Regions from separate parts of the Nonomuraea sp. KM88 genome, predicted to be linked through region 2. Evidence: riboswitches for the same ligand, from Rfam matches in the RefSeq annotation. Region 2 holds a riboswitch; each other region holds the start of a gene.
What was found. Region 2 has a riboswitch for cyclic di-AMP ahead of ACTWPV_RS44810 (glycoside hydrolase family 25 protein). Riboswitches for the same ligand answer to the same signal wherever they lie in the genome.

Region 1: another riboswitch for cyclic di-AMP. It lies ahead of ACTWPV_RS25115 (C40 family peptidase); the one in region 2 lies ahead of ACTWPV_RS44810 (glycoside hydrolase family 25 protein).
Region 3: another riboswitch for cyclic di-AMP. It lies ahead of ACTWPV_RS35875 (hypothetical protein); the one in region 2 lies ahead of ACTWPV_RS44810 (glycoside hydrolase family 25 protein).

What each region holds. Positions count from the first base shown of each region.
Region 1 is NZ_JBQQCC010000008.1:320,025-324,698, reverse strand. It holds gene ACTWPV_RS25120 (LuxR C-terminal-related transcriptional regulator) at 376-588, shown strand; gene ACTWPV_RS25115 (C40 family peptidase) at 637-1,593, opposite strand; cyclic di-AMP (ydaO/yuaA leader) riboswitch at 1,687-1,828, opposite strand; gene ACTWPV_RS25110 (amino-acid N-acetyltransferase) at 2,099-2,668, shown strand; gene ACTWPV_RS25105 (RDD family protein) at 2,754-4,220, shown strand; gene ACTWPV_RS25100 (RDD family protein) at 4,330-4,674, shown strand, end outside.
Region 2 is NZ_JBQQCC010000026.1:85,712-90,385, reverse strand. It holds gene ACTWPV_RS44825 (alpha/beta fold hydrolase) at 1-95, shown strand, start outside; gene ACTWPV_RS44820 (RrF2 family transcriptional regulator) at 163-636, opposite strand; gene ACTWPV_RS44815 (SDR family oxidoreductase) at 695-1,438, shown strand; cyclic di-AMP (ydaO/yuaA leader) riboswitch at 1,706-1,850, shown strand; gene ACTWPV_RS44810 (glycoside hydrolase family 25 protein) at 1,862-2,584, shown strand; gene ACTWPV_RS44805 (isocitrate lyase/PEP mutase family protein) at 2,639-3,379, opposite strand; gene ACTWPV_RS44800 (amino acid permease) at 3,501-4,674, opposite strand, start outside.
Region 3 is NZ_JBQQCC010000015.1:119,407-124,080, reverse strand. It holds gene ACTWPV_RS35895 (DUF4032 domain-containing protein) at 1-264, shown strand, start outside; gene ACTWPV_RS35890 (NAD(P)-dependent oxidoreductase) at 258-860, opposite strand; gene ACTWPV_RS35885 (winged helix-turn-helix transcriptional regulator) at 956-1,264, shown strand; gene ACTWPV_RS35880 (alpha/beta fold hydrolase) at 1,284-2,129, opposite strand; gene ACTWPV_RS35875 (hypothetical protein) at 2,168-2,695, opposite strand; cyclic di-AMP (ydaO/yuaA leader) riboswitch at 2,873-3,007, opposite strand; gene ACTWPV_RS35870 (DUF5302 domain-containing protein) at 3,170-3,370, opposite strand; gene ACTWPV_RS35865 (class I SAM-dependent methyltransferase) at 3,446-4,015, opposite strand; gene ACTWPV_RS35860 (rod shape-determining protein) at 4,140-4,674, shown strand, end outside.

The DNA of each region.
Region 1 (4,674 bases), on a different contig from region 2:
GCTCAGGTCCGGAAATAAGGTTACTCCTGGCTTGCCGCGTGCCGCCGCCCGTGGTGAAGAGCGGCTGAGCGTTCCCGCCCGTACGTATGGATCATGCAGTAAATCGCGCGCGGATGGATCAAAAACCGGGACGCCGGCAGGACCGATCGGCGCCGGGCCGGGCCTGACCGAGAGGGCGCGCGGACCGTACGTCGGGCGGCGAGGTCTGCCGGCGGACGAGCCCCGGCAACCCGTGGCGGATCATGTCAACGGTGCTGGTCAAGAGCGGCGATCGTCATGCTTGACGACCTTTCCATGATGCGTTTACCGTCTGCGAGGAGCGGCTGTGGCCTGGCTAAGAGGGTCCAGGCCTGCTGTTGGGGGGGAGGGCTCCCGATGGAAGTGCTCACAGAAGGCGTTGAGCTGAGCCATGCGGATCTGGCGTTACTGGCGGAACTCGCCAGAGGAGTCACGGTCGATCGGGTGGGCAGGCGACTGGACATCAGCGGCCGCACCGTACGCCGGAGGTTGCGCGGCATCTGCGACCGCATCGGCGTCGCCACCGCGATCGAGGCCGTGGCGTGGGCGGCACGCCGCCAGCTGATCTAGCGGCACCCGCGCACTGGTGCCCACTCATTGGGCCTCCACGTGCAGAACTCAGTCGGCGATACGCACCGCGCCCGCGAACGGCCGCCGTTCGATCGACGCGATCCGCACCACATCACCCGTCCGAGGGGCGTGCACCATCATGCCGCCGCCCAGATAGATGCCCACGTGGTGCAGGTCGCTGTAGAAGAACACCAGGTCGCCTGGACGCATCTCGTCGCGTGAGATGTGCCGCCCGGCCGTCCACTGGTTGCCTGTGTAGTGCGGCAGCGAGATGCCCACCCGCTGGTAGGCCGCCATCACCAGGCCGGAGCAGTCGTAGGAGCCGGGACCCTCTGCTCCCCAGACGTACGGCTTGAGCTGCTGCGTGAGCGCCCACCGTGCCGCCTGCGCGGCCTTTCCGGTGCCCGCGATCGGCAGGTTGACGCGGGTGGCGCGGGTGCCGGGACGACCGGCCTCGCCCAGCGCCCGCCTGAACAGGTTGCTCTCGACCTTGGCGACCAGCTTGCTGATCTTGCCGCGCTTGGCGTCGAGGTCCTTGACGATCTTCTCGACCTCGCTGATGCGCGACTTGGCGCTCGCCCTGGCGCGCTCGGCGGCCTTCCTGGCCTTGGTGAGCTGGTTGAGCTCCTCGCCCTGCCGCTGCTCGATCGCGAACGTGGTCGCGGCGCGGTCGAGGAAGTTGCCGGGGTCCTCGGAGGAGGTGAACGCCAGCGCACGGCTCAGACCGCCCGTGATGTAGGCGTTCTGGGCGAGCAGGACGGCCTTGGCGCGCTTGGCCGCCAGGTCTGTCTCGCTGGCCGTCAGCGTCTTCTGCGCGGCCTCGGCGGCCTTCTTGGCCGTCTTCAGCTTCTCCCGCTGCCCGTTGTACTGCTCGGTCAGCGTCTCGATCTCGACGTGCATTTTCTCGACCCGCGTGGCGAGGTCTTTGAGCGAGGGCTTGGGGTCGGCGGACGCCGGGACGGTGGGAACCGAGAACAGCAGCGCGGCGACTGTGAAACTCGCCACACCGAGGCGGTGACGCGACAGGGCGCGTTCCGGGGGGCGGGCGTGCTTGCCCGCCGACTTCCTCCCACGGTTGAACGTGCGCTTCACCAACCAGGCTCCTCTCATAGACGCCTACCGGGTTAGCTGACGGGTTCGGGCCGGAGCAGCCCTACCGAAAAACTCGGATTCACCCCGTGGTGGCGGTCGCCACCGGCGGGTCCCCGGCTTCCCTGAGGGAATTGAGCGTGCTTCCCCCCGCGCGCGACACGCGGGGATCATCGTCGCTGGACACTAATGCACTCCGGGTTCCTGCTCAACCAGAACTGCCAACTCCGTAGAGGTTTCGCAACCGAAGGGTCACGAGGTGGTCTCGGTGCCAGTCGGGCAGGAGTGACCGTATGTGGCGCTTACTCCCGAACGATCGCCCGGCGCGACGCCGTGCTCGCTCGGCCACGAGATGTAACAGGATGGGCGGAGAGATGTGAGTTAGGTCCGAGCCGTAATGACATCTGTACTCTGGAGAGCCATGGAGCAGGTGGCCGAACTGACTGTGCCCGAGACCGCGGTGGTGGTCCGGCGTGCGCGCACGCCGGACGTGCGGGGGGTCAGGCGCCTGGTCGACACCTATGCGGGCGCGGGCTCGCGGCTCCTGAAGAAGGCCACGGTGACGCTGTACGAAGACGTGCAGGAGTTCTGGGTGGCCGAGCGTGGCGGGCAGATCGTCGGCTGTGGCGCGCTCCACGTGCTCTGGGAGGACCTCGCAGAGGTCCGCACGGTGGCCGTCGATCCCGAATGCCGCGGCGCGGGCGTCGGTCACCGGATCGTCTCAGCGCTCATCCAGCAGGCCAAAGATCTTGGTCTGCAACGTGTATTCTGTCTTACTTTTGAGGTCGACTTCTTCGCGAGGCATGGTTTTCGCCGCATCCAGGGCACGCCGGTCTCCCCCGAGGTCTACGCCGAGCTGCTGGCCTCGTATGACGAGGGTGTAGCGGAGTTCCTCGACCTGGAACACGTCAAGCCGAACACCCTGGGCAACACCCGCATGCTGCTCCATCTGTCGTCGGGTGACGCGGACCTTGACCACATGGAAAGGTGATTGTTGATACCTATGTCGATACGTTGGGCAGCACAGGCATGTGTCCTGACACGTGCCACGCGCGCACTCGAAGCGAGGTGACACGGTGAGCACCGGACAGCCGCCGTACCCACAAGACGAATCCGGCGAGAACGCTGCGCCTCCCCACTACGGCCAGCAGGCTCCGGGCCGCCACCCCGGCGAGCCCGACCCCGACGTCACTGTGGTCGGCTACCGGGCGGACGACGCCTACGGGCAACAGCCCCCCTATGGTCAGCAGCAGGGCTATGGCCAGCAACCCCAGTACGGTCAGCAGCAGGGCTACGGCCAGCAACCCCAGTACGGCCAGCAGCAGGGCTACGGCCAGCAACCCCAGTACGGCCAGCAGCCCCAGTCCCAGCCCGACTACGGCCAGCAGCAGTACGGCCAGCAGCAGGGCTACGGCCAGCAACCCCAGCAGGGTCAGCAGTACGACCAGCAGTACGGTCAGCAGCCGCAGTCCCAGCCCGGTTACGGCCAGCAGCAGGGTTACGGGCAGCAGCAACAGCCCGGCTACGACCAGCAGTACGGTCAGCAGCAGGGCTACGGCCAGCAGCCGCAGTCCCAGCCCGGTTACGGCCAGCAGCAGGGTTACGGGCAGCAGCAACAGCCCGGCTACGACCAGCAGTACGGCCAGCAGCAGGGCTACGGCCAGCAGCCCCAGTCGGGTCAGCAGTATGACCAGCAGTACGGTCAGCAGCCCCAGTCGGGTCAGCAGTACGACCAGCAGTACGGTCAGCAGCCCCAGTCGGGTCAGCAGTACGACCAGCAGTACGGTCAGCAGCCCCAGTCGGGTCAGCAGTACGACCAGCAGTACGGTCAGCAGCCGCAGTCCCAGCCCGGCTACGGCCAGCAGGGCTACGGGCAGCCGCAGCAGTCCCAGCCCGGTTACGCCCAGCCCGGTTACGGCCAGCAGTACGGCGACCAGCAGTACGGCCAGCAGGGCTACGGGCAGCCGCAGCAGGCCGGCTACGGCCAGGCTCCCTACGGCCAGCCGGGCTACGGCCCGGTCGGCGTGCAGCCGCCGGGGGCTCCCGCCCCGCTGGCGGAGTGGTGGCAGCGTCTGGTGGCGCGACTCGTCGACGGCGTCCTGTTCGGCGTCGTGATGTTCGTGGTGTCGCTCCTGCTCACGACGCTGTTCCTGGTCAGCTACGACTCGACCAGCGGCGCCACGTCGGGGATGTTCAGCTCGTTCGCGCTCAACATCGTGCTGGCCATCGTCCTCACCGCCGTCTACGTCGGCTACGACTTCCTCATGCACAAGATGAAGGGTCAGACGGTCGGCAAGATGATCATGGGGATCAAGGTCGTGCCGGTGGGTCAGATGATGCCCCCCGGCGGCCTGCCCGGCGACGCCGCCATCAAGCGGGCCGGCGTGACCTGGGGCGCCTACATCCTCTACTTCCTGCCGTTCGGCACCATGCTGGCGGGCCTCGTCTGCGCCCTGAACGGCGCTTCGATGCTCTGGGACAAGCCGCTGCAGCAGACGTTCGCGGACAAGTTCGCGAACACCGTGGTGGTCAAGATCAAGTAATCGGCAGAACCGCGAAACAGGGGCCGGCTTCCCGTCGGCCTCTGTTTTGTATGTGAGGGTAGGTGCGGAATGTAGGGCTCTCCGCCGTCGATGTCGCGAGGTGAGGGTTATGGCCGGGACGTCGCCGTGGGCGGACGCGGTGCCCGCGGAATGGTGGGAACGGCTGGCTGCTCGGCTCATTGAAGCGCTCGTCTTCGGCGTCGCCTATTACATTCTGTTCATTGCGCTATGGGCTGTCTTCCGGACTGTCGGCATGATGGAGGTGTTCGACGGCCGGCTGCCCGGAGTGCTCGCGTGGGCGGTCGCGGGGCTGGGTTATACGGGCTACGACTGGTGGGCGCATTGGCGGCACGGCCGCACGTTCGGCCAGGCGATCATGCGGATCCGCCTGGTGCCGCGGGATGTTCCGGCCCGTGCTCTGCTCAAACGCTCCCTGGTCTATCCGGGACCTGTC
Region 2 (4,674 bases):
GCGGACGCGCCGGAGACGCTGAACGGCCTGCTCGCCGAATTCTGGGACCGCGCCGCTTGATCGGCGCGCCGGACCCGATCGGTGCCGTCGCGTAACAGGACATACCGGGAAACGGCCGGCTGTTCCGCCCGATGCGCGGCGAGCCCGCGATCCGGCCTCCGGCTACGTGGCGCCCGACAGGCGCTGCCGGGTGCGGGCCGGCGCCCACTCCGGCAGCTCGGCAAGGATGTCGGCGAGGGTGACGTCGCCGAGGCTGGCCCGCCATGCCCGGTGGGCGTCGGCCATCTTCTCGGCGAGGACGCAGATGCGCTCACACTCCTCCGGGGGCAGCGCGCCGCGTCCCTGCTGACGGATCTCGCGGCACTCGTACGGCGTGGACCGGCCGTCGACGGCCTCGACGATCTGCAGCAGCGTGATCTCGGCGGCGGGCCGCGCCAGCCGGAAGCCTCCCCTCGGGCCGGTGGACGCGGCCAGCAGCCCGGCCTTGACCAGCTCCTTGAGCTGCTTGGTGAGGTAGGCCGCCGGGAGGTCGTAGTGGAGCGCGAGCTGCGCCGCCGACGCGCTGGCTCCCGGCTCGAGCTGGGCGAGCGTGGTCGCGCAGTGCAGAACCCACTCGGTGCTCACAGGCAGCTTCACGCCCCGATTCTATCGCAGCTATTATGGATCCGTTTAGTCCATGATTGAAGGGATCATCATGCGGATCGCTGTCGCCGGCGCGACCGGGAACATCGGGGCGCTCACCGTCGCGGCCCTTGAACGCGACGGCCACGAGGTCGTGCGCATCAGCCGTTCGCTCGGCGTGGACCTGGCGACCGGCGACGGGCTCGACGACGCCCTGGCCGGTGCGGAGGCGGTCGTCGACGCCATCAACGCGCCGGCGGCCGGCCCGGAGGAGACGGTGGCGTTCTTCGGCGCCACCACGCGCAACCTGCTGGCCGCCGAGGAGCGGGCGGGGGTGCGCCACCACGTCCTGCTGTCGATCGTCGGGATCCATCGCGTCGAGGGCAACGCCCACTACGCCGGCAAGCGGGAGCAGGAGCGCCTCGTGGCCGCCGGGCCGGTGCCGTGGACGATCGTGCCGGTCACGCAGTTCCACGACTTCGCCGAAATGGTGGCGGGCTGGACGGAACAGGACGGCGTCGCCACGATCGCGCCGCTGCTCGTGCAGCCGATCGCGCCCGCCGAGGTGGCCGGCGTCCTCGCCGAGCTCGCGACCGGGGAGCCTCGGGGGCGGTACGCCGACGTCGCGGGCCCCGAGCCGCAGGACCTGGTGGACATGGCCCGGCGCACCCACGAGGCGCGGGGCCGTACGGTTCGGCTCGTGCCGACGTGGTCGGGAATCTTCGGCCCGGCGATGGCGGGCGACGTGCTACTGCCCGGCGAGGGCGCGCGCATCGCGCCGACCACGTTCGACGACTGGCTCGCCGGGCAACGGTAGGCGGAGAGCCCCGGCGCCGGAAGGCGGTACGCCGCCCGCTCACGTCACAGGAGTATCACGGGCCCCGTTCCGGCGGGACCCGCGTACGGTGCCGGAAAAACTTTGCCAAAGCCCTGGAACGCCTGCGAGAGAGGCGATCCAGGGCTTTACTATGGCAAACGACATTGCCTGTGGATTTGTACCACTTGCAGCGTTTATGGGGCGTTATATACCTTCTTGGGATTACGGCATACGGCACAGGCGAACGCTTGCCGAACCGTTTGCCGCGACGTTGACAGGCCGAATCCGCACAGCGCGGAGCCGGGGACCCACCTTTCCGGGGTGAATCGCACGCCAGCCGAGGGCTGCGCGCGTAGGGCACTTCCAAGCCCGAACCCGTCAGCTAACCCGGTAGGCACATGGAAGCAAGGAGTCGATCCCCCCATGCGCGAACTCACGCGACGTCTCACCCTGTCCGCCGCCGGCGCCCTGCTGGCCGGGACCACCGCCATCGCGGGCGCGAGCCTGCCCGCGCACGCGTCGCCCGTCGAGCCGGGCTCGGCCCAGGCGGCCGAGCAGCGCACGCTCACCTACGGCCAGGACGTGTCCAACCACCAGCCGCTGCACGACTGGGCCGCCAGCCCCGCGCAGTTCGGCATCATCAAGGCCACCGAGGGCACCGACTTCCGCGACGCCGCCTTCGCCAGGCACTGGAGCGAGCTGGGCAAGAAGGGCATCGTGCGCGGGGCGTACCACTACGCACACCCCGGCAACGACCCCATCGCCGAGGCCGAGCACTTCCTGTCCATGGTGAACTCCCAGCCCTCCAAGCCCGGCGACCTGCTGGTGCTGGACCTGGAGACCACCGACGGCAAGTCCGTCGAGGAGGTCAACGCCTGGGCCAAGGCGTGGCTGTCGCACGTGAAGGCCGAGACCGGGGTCACCCCGATGTTCTACAGCGGCTGGAACTTCGCCGACACCTACGGCAAGGGCCTGGCCGAGTACCCGCTGTGGGTGGCCCACTACAGCAAGCCGAAGGGCACGGTGACGCCGCCCGCCGACTGGAAGACCTGGACCATCCACCAGTACTCCGACTCCCCCATCGACCAGAACGTCTCGGCGCTCTCCCCCGACGAGCTGCGCGCCCTGGGCCGCACGTCCGCCTGACCGGGTTCGGGCGGGCGGGAACCTCCGCGGAGGATCCCGCCCGCCCGCCGCGGGTCAGGACCCGTACGGGTCCTGACCCGCGCGGATGCGACCCACCATCGTCTTGAGCGCCTCCAGCGCGGTCAGGTACGTCAGCGGGCCGAAGGACACGCGGGCGACGCCGAGGGAGGCCAGCCTGCCCAGGTCCATGCCGGGCATGCAGGCGACGTTGACCGGCCCGGGGACGGCCTTGACGAGGTCGCCGACCACCTCTTCCGACGGGGCCATCATGGGGTAGACGCAGTCGGCGCCGGCCTCAAGGTAGCGACGCCCGCGCTCGGCGACCTCCTCGGTCGAGGTGGAGCCGGTCAGGAACACGTCGACCCGCGCGTTGATCACCAGGTCGGGGCCCGCCTCGCGGAGGGCGGCGATGCGCGCGGCCTGCGCGTCGGCGTCGACCAGTCCCCCGGCCCGGTGGTCGGTGTCCTCGATGTTGAATCCGGCCGCGCCGATGGCGGTCAGCCGCTCGACGAGCTCGCCGGGCGGCAGGCCGTAGCCGGCTTCCGCGTCGACGCTCACCGGCACGTCCACGGCCCTGATGATCCTGGCGGCGATGTCGAACATCTCGCCGACGGGTGCGCCCTCGTGGTCGTCGCGTCCCAGCAGGGCGGCGATGGACGCGCTGGCGGTCGCCAGGGCGGGATAGCCGGCCTCGGCCACGACGGTGGCGCTGCCCGCGTCCCACACGTTGGGCAGGATCAGCGGGTCCCCGGGCTTGTGCAGGTCGCGCAGGAGAGCGGTGCGGGTCTTCGGCATGGTCGTTCCTTGCCTGTGAGGGTCATGTCCCTCTCTTGACGCCTGCGACCTTCGCTTCGTGACGCCTTCACGGTGTGATCGCCGACACAGCAGGACACCAGCCGGACGGCTCGACGGCGCGTCAGCGCTCGCCCGTCCCGGCCGGCGACCGTTCCAGGGCGGAGTGCCGGCGGCTGTAGGCGAAGTAGATGACCAGCCCGATCAGGAACCAGACGGCGAAGCGCAGCCACGTCACCGGGTCCAGGAACGTGATCAGCCAGATCGAGAAGACCACCCCGACGGCGGGCACGACCGGCATCCCGGGGGTGCGGAACTCGCGGTGCAGCCCGGGCTGCCGGTAGCGGAGCACGATCACGGCCAGGCACACGACCACGAACGCCAGCAGGATGCCGATGTTCGTCAGCTCGGCGGCCTCCCGGATCGGCAGGAACCCGGCGATCACCGCGGAGGCGGCGCCCACGATCCAGGTGACGCGCGAGGGCACCCGCCGTACCGGGTGCACCTTGGCGAACCACTGCGGCAGCAGCCCGTCGCGGCTCATCGAGAACCACACGCGGGTGACGCCGAGCATGAACGTGAACATCACGGTGAGGATGCCGATGATGGCTCCCACCGCGATCACGGACGCCAGCCCGGAGAGGCCGACCGAGGCGAACGCCGAGGAGAAGCCGCTCTCGGGGTCGATCTCCCGGTAGTTCTGCATGCCGGTCAGCACGAGCGTGGCCAGCACGTACAGCACCATGGCGATGATGAGGGAGTAGATGATCGCCTTGGGCATGTGCCGCCGCGCGTCGCGTGACTCCTCGGCCGCGGTGCTCATCGCGTCGTAGCCGAACACGGCGAAGAACACGGTGGCGGCCCCGGTGATGGCCCCGCCGATCCCGAAAGGGAAGAAGGGGTGGTAGTTGGCGGTGTTGATGTGGAAGAAGCCGACCACGATGACGAGCAGCACGACGGCGACCTTCACCCCCACCACGAACGTCTCGAACCGGGCGGCGCTGCGGATGCCGAGGTTCAGCAGGAAGGCGATGAACAGGCAGAGCAGCACCGCGAACAGGTCCACGACCCGCCCCTCGCCGGTGCCGGGAGCGCCGAGCATCCAGGGGGGCAGCTCGAACCCCAGCTGCTGCACGAGGAAGCCGAAGTAGCCGGAGATGCCGATGGCGACGACCGCGACGATCGCGGTGTACTCCAGCAGCAGGTCCCAGCCGATGAACCAGCCGACGATCTCCCCGAGCACGGCGTACCCGTAGGTGTAGGCGGACCCGGCCTTCGGGATCATTCCGGCGAACTCG
Region 3 (4,674 bases), on a different contig from region 2:
CACGAGGACGAGGCCATCGTGGCGCACCGGTGGCTGGCGGAGGTGTTCCAGCCCACGGTCGAGGCGATCCCCGCCGGGCTGCGCGGGAAGCTGGAGCCCGCGCAGCTCTTCCACGAGATCCTCGACCATCGCTGGTACCTGTCGGAGGGCGCGGACGCCGACGTGGGACTGGCCGCGGCCGTGAAGTCGTACGTGGACAACGTGCTCGTGCACAAGCCCGACGAGAAGGCCCTGCTCCCCGACGAGGACGCTCGGGCTCAGTAGGCGGCGGTGATGCGGCTGCGCGGGTGGGCGTTCTGCTCCACCTCGTCGGCGATCGCGACCGCGAGGTCCTCGGCGCTGATGGCGCTGCGGCCCCGCTCGTCGGTCAGCAGCATGTCGCCGCCGAGACGGAAGGCGCCCGTACGCTCGCCCGGCGCGAGCTCCGCGGCCGGCGAGACGTAGGTCCAGTCGAGGTCCGTGACCTCCCGGTAGAGCTCGAGCGCGGCACGAGCGGCCAGCGCCTCCTTTTTCAGGCTCTCGGGGAAGCCGGGCGTGTCGACCAGGTCGACACCGGACGGGACCTTGAGGCTGCCGGCGCCGCCCACGACGATGAGCCGGCGCACCCCGGCCGCGCGCACACCCTCGATGAGGGCGCGGTTGGCGGCGAGGAAGGGCGGTCCCGGCTCGGTGCCGTCGCGCGGCGGCGCGATGGCGGAGATGACGGCGTCGTGGCCCTTGGCCAGCGTGGCGGCGTCGCGGACGTCGCCCTTGACGGGCCCGCTGCGGCTGAGGCCGGTCACGTCGTGCCCGCGACCGGCCAGTTCGGCGGCTATGCGCTGACCGAGCATGCCGGTCGCGCCGAAAAGCAGGATCTTCATGGCGTCACGATATCCATCGGATACTGGTTACTTCACCGTGCTATAAGTACCTTGTGGATACCGGTGATGTCTTCGACCCGAATTGCCCGACGCGGGTGGTTCTCGATCGGATCGGCGACAAATGGTCGGCACTGGTGCTGCTCTGCCTCGCCGACGGGCCGATGCGCTTCACCCGGCTGCGCTCGCGGATCGGCGGGGTCACGCCCAAGGTGCTGACACAGACGTTGCGGACCATGGAGCAGGACGGGCTGATCACGCGCGAGGTGTTCGCGGAGGTGCCACCGCGGGTGGAGTACGGGCTGACCGACCTCGGCCGCTCCCTGCACACCCCGATCGCGGCGGTGGCCGCGTGGGCCGAGACCCACGTGGCCGAGATCCTCCGGCGCCGGGAGCGCTCCGCGTAGCCCGGGAGCGGCCGCGCGGTCAGGCGGCGGTCAGCTTGGTGATCTCGCGGGCGATCTCCGGCCAGAGCGGCTCGGGCAGGTCGTGTCCCATGCCCGGATAGGTCACCAGCCGGGCGCCGGGAATGGCCGCCGCCGTGGCCCGGCCGCCCTCGACCGGGACCAGCGGGTCGTCCTCCCCGTGCAGCACCAGCGCCGGCATGGTGAGGCTCGCCAGCAGGTCCGTACGGTCACCCGAAGCCATGATCGCGGCCAGCTGCCGGCCCGTGCCCGCCGGATCGAAGCAGCGGTCGAACGCGCGCCCGGCCCTCCGGACGACCCGCTCCCGGTCCATCGCGTAACCGGGCGAGCCGATCACCGCGTACGTCTCCAGCGCCTGCGCCATGACGGCCGCGCGCTCGGCGGCGGGGCGGGCGGTCAGGGCCGCGAACGCGGCCTCCGTCGGCGGAGCGACCGTGGGGCCGGGCGTCGACATGATCGAGGTCAGGGTCAGCACCCGTGCCGGATGCCGGATGGCCAGGGACTGGGCGATCATCCCGCCCATGGACGCGCCGACCACGTGGGCGGCCGGCCAGCCGATGGCGTCCATGAAGCCCGCGGTGTCGTCGGCCAGGTCGTCCAGCAGGTACGCCGAAGGCGCCCCCGTCGTGGGAGCGCCCTGGTCGTGGAGGTGGGTCGACAGGCCCGCGTCGCGGTTGTCGAACCGGACGACGTGGTGCCCCTGTTCCACCAGGAGCTCGCAGAACCCGTCGTCCCAGTGGGTGAGCTGCGCGCCGAGCCCCATGATGAGGAGCAGGGGCCGCCCGTCGGGGGAACCGATGCTCTCGTAGGCGATGTCGATGCCGTTCGCGGCTACGCGGAGGGTCACGGTGACCAGAATGTCATTCTGGCGCCGCGTTCGTAAAGTCAGCCCCGCCGGGCGTAGGCGCCGGTCGAGAAGGGCACCGGCCGACCCTTCTTGCCCAGACCGTCACCCCACTTGGTGATGACATAGTCGATCTTGATGTGCCCCTTGCCGCCGTTGCCGTTGACCATCAGCGAGCGAGGGTTGAAGGTGCCGCCAGTCAGGTCGGCGAACGTCTTGGCGTCGAGATCCAGCATGATGCCGCGGCTGGAGGGCTCCCCGGGCCCTCTGTCCCCGACGAAGAAGGGCATCTTCTTGCCCTTGTAGATCACGTACCCCTCGGTCAGCAGCGGCCAGCTCGGGCTGGCGGCCATGCCTTTCTGCATCGGCTTGCCGCTGGCGGGCAGGCCGGTGTCGCCCGCCCTGCCCGAGCCGTCGTCCCAGAAGTACGACGCCGTGGTGGAGCCCTTGTACAGGGCCTTCTCCTCGGCGCCGGGATCGGCGTGTGCCGCGGTGCAGACGACGCTCATCGAGCCGACGGCGGAGGCGGTGAGCAGGGCAAGGGAACGCAGGCCAAAACGGGGAGACATGAAAGTGTGAAGTCCTTCGCGAGGGGACGAGGGGGAGGCACGCCGGCAAGAGGGCACGGCGCTGCGGCACGCCCGAGCGACTACATCGGGCGAGGGAAAGAAAGGGGGGAAGGGGGGCCGCTCAGGCGGCGGCCGGCGCTACGCGATTCGGGGATACGCTGCGGTCATACATGCGTTCTGTCCTCTCCATCACACCTACCGGGTTAGCTGACGGGTTCGGGCGTGGAGATGCCCTACCGGCACGGGCCGGATTCACCCCAGTGAGGTGGGTCCCCGGTTCCCGATCGAGTCGGGATTCGGCGCCAGCCGGAGGCCCTCTCTTGGGTAAGGGCCAGGTCACCGGCTGGTAATGGCGGCAACTCTAGCAGCGAATCGGACATACGCAAACGATTCGCCATGAACCGGGCAAAGATCTACCTTGCGCGGGAATACGAAAGGGGGTACGGCATGCCGTACCCCCTCGGTCCTTCCGGCTCAGCCGCCGCTCTTGCGCCTGAACGATCTCTTACTCGCAGCCGGGCCGTGCGCCCCGTGAATCTTCGATGGGTCGACGCCCCTGCCACCAGCGCCGGAGCCCGCGTGCTGGTTGCGCTTGCGCTCCAGTGCTTCGCGGAACTTGCGCTTCATCTCGTCCTCGGGAGTTTCGCTGACTTCCGGCTCCGGTGATTCCGCCATGAGGACCTCCATGGTGTTGGGGACAACCACAGCTTCGCACGGCGTCGCTTTCGATGCGAAACCGACTCCGCCCTGTCACCCGTCGCGGGTGAACGCCAGCAGCCGGAACACCGGGTCCGGCCCGTCCCGCCCCTGCCCGTGACCCACGAACGTGGTCTCGCCGGCCTGGCGCAGACCGTGCCGGACCGCCTCCGCCACGACCAGTTCCCGGCCGTCGGAGGGACGCCGCCGCCCTCCAGGCCCGTGGGCGGCGCGCTTGTCCACCGTCGTGACGTACACCCCGCCCGGCCGCACCACGCGCGCGGCCTCGGCGATCACCGGGCGGGCGTCGTCGAGCAGGTGCAGCAGCCAGATCGTGGTGACCGCGTCGACCGACCCGTCGCGTACGGGTAACGCGCAGCCGTCACCCAGGACCACGTGCACGCGCCGCGCGGCGACCCGCGCCATGCCGGCGGAGGCGTCCACGCCGAGCACCCGCAGGCCACGCCCGGCCAGTTCCCTGCTCACCAGCCCGGTGCCGCACGCGACGTCGAGCAGCGTGCCCCCGGGCAGCAGAGCGCGCACGGCCTCCGCGGCGGCCTCGGCCCGCGGCAGACCGCCACGGGTCTCGTCGTAATGTGCGGCTTCGAGGTCATAGTCGAGCACGACCCGAATCGTACGCCGCCGGGTAAAAGGAGACCGTTCGGTTCCTGGTGTTGTGTTGGAGTGGCCCAGGAAATACACCCCGCATGTTGGTCGACGCCCCAGGCGCCACGATGGACGGTCCGCGATGAACGTGCTCGGTCATGACCTGGCGATGGATCTGGGTGCCGCGAGCACCCGGATCTACGTCAAGGGCAGAGGCATCGTGCTCGACGAGCCCTCCGCCGTCATGCTGGACAGCCGCACGGGCCGGGTCGTCGGGTACGGCGCCGAGGCCGCGCAGGGCGAGCGGGGAGAGACACGCTGGCCGGTCAGCGGCGGCCTCCCGGTCGACGACGAACTCGCCCGGCACCTGATCAGATACTTCCTGCGCAAGGTGCACGGGCACCCGTTCTCCAGGCCGCGCGTCGTGCTGGCGCTGCCGAACAACTCCACCCCCATCGAGCGCGCGGCGCTGCGCGACATCGCGTTCGAGGCGGAGGCCAGGGGGATCCTGCTGATCCCGCACGCGCTGGCGGCGGCGCTGGGCGTGGGCCTGCCGGTCAAGGACTGCGCCGGGCGCATGGTGATCGACATCGGACGCGACACCACGCGGATCGCCGTGCTCTCCCACGGCTCCGTGATCGCGGCCGCCACGGTCCCCGGCGGAGGCGACGGCATGA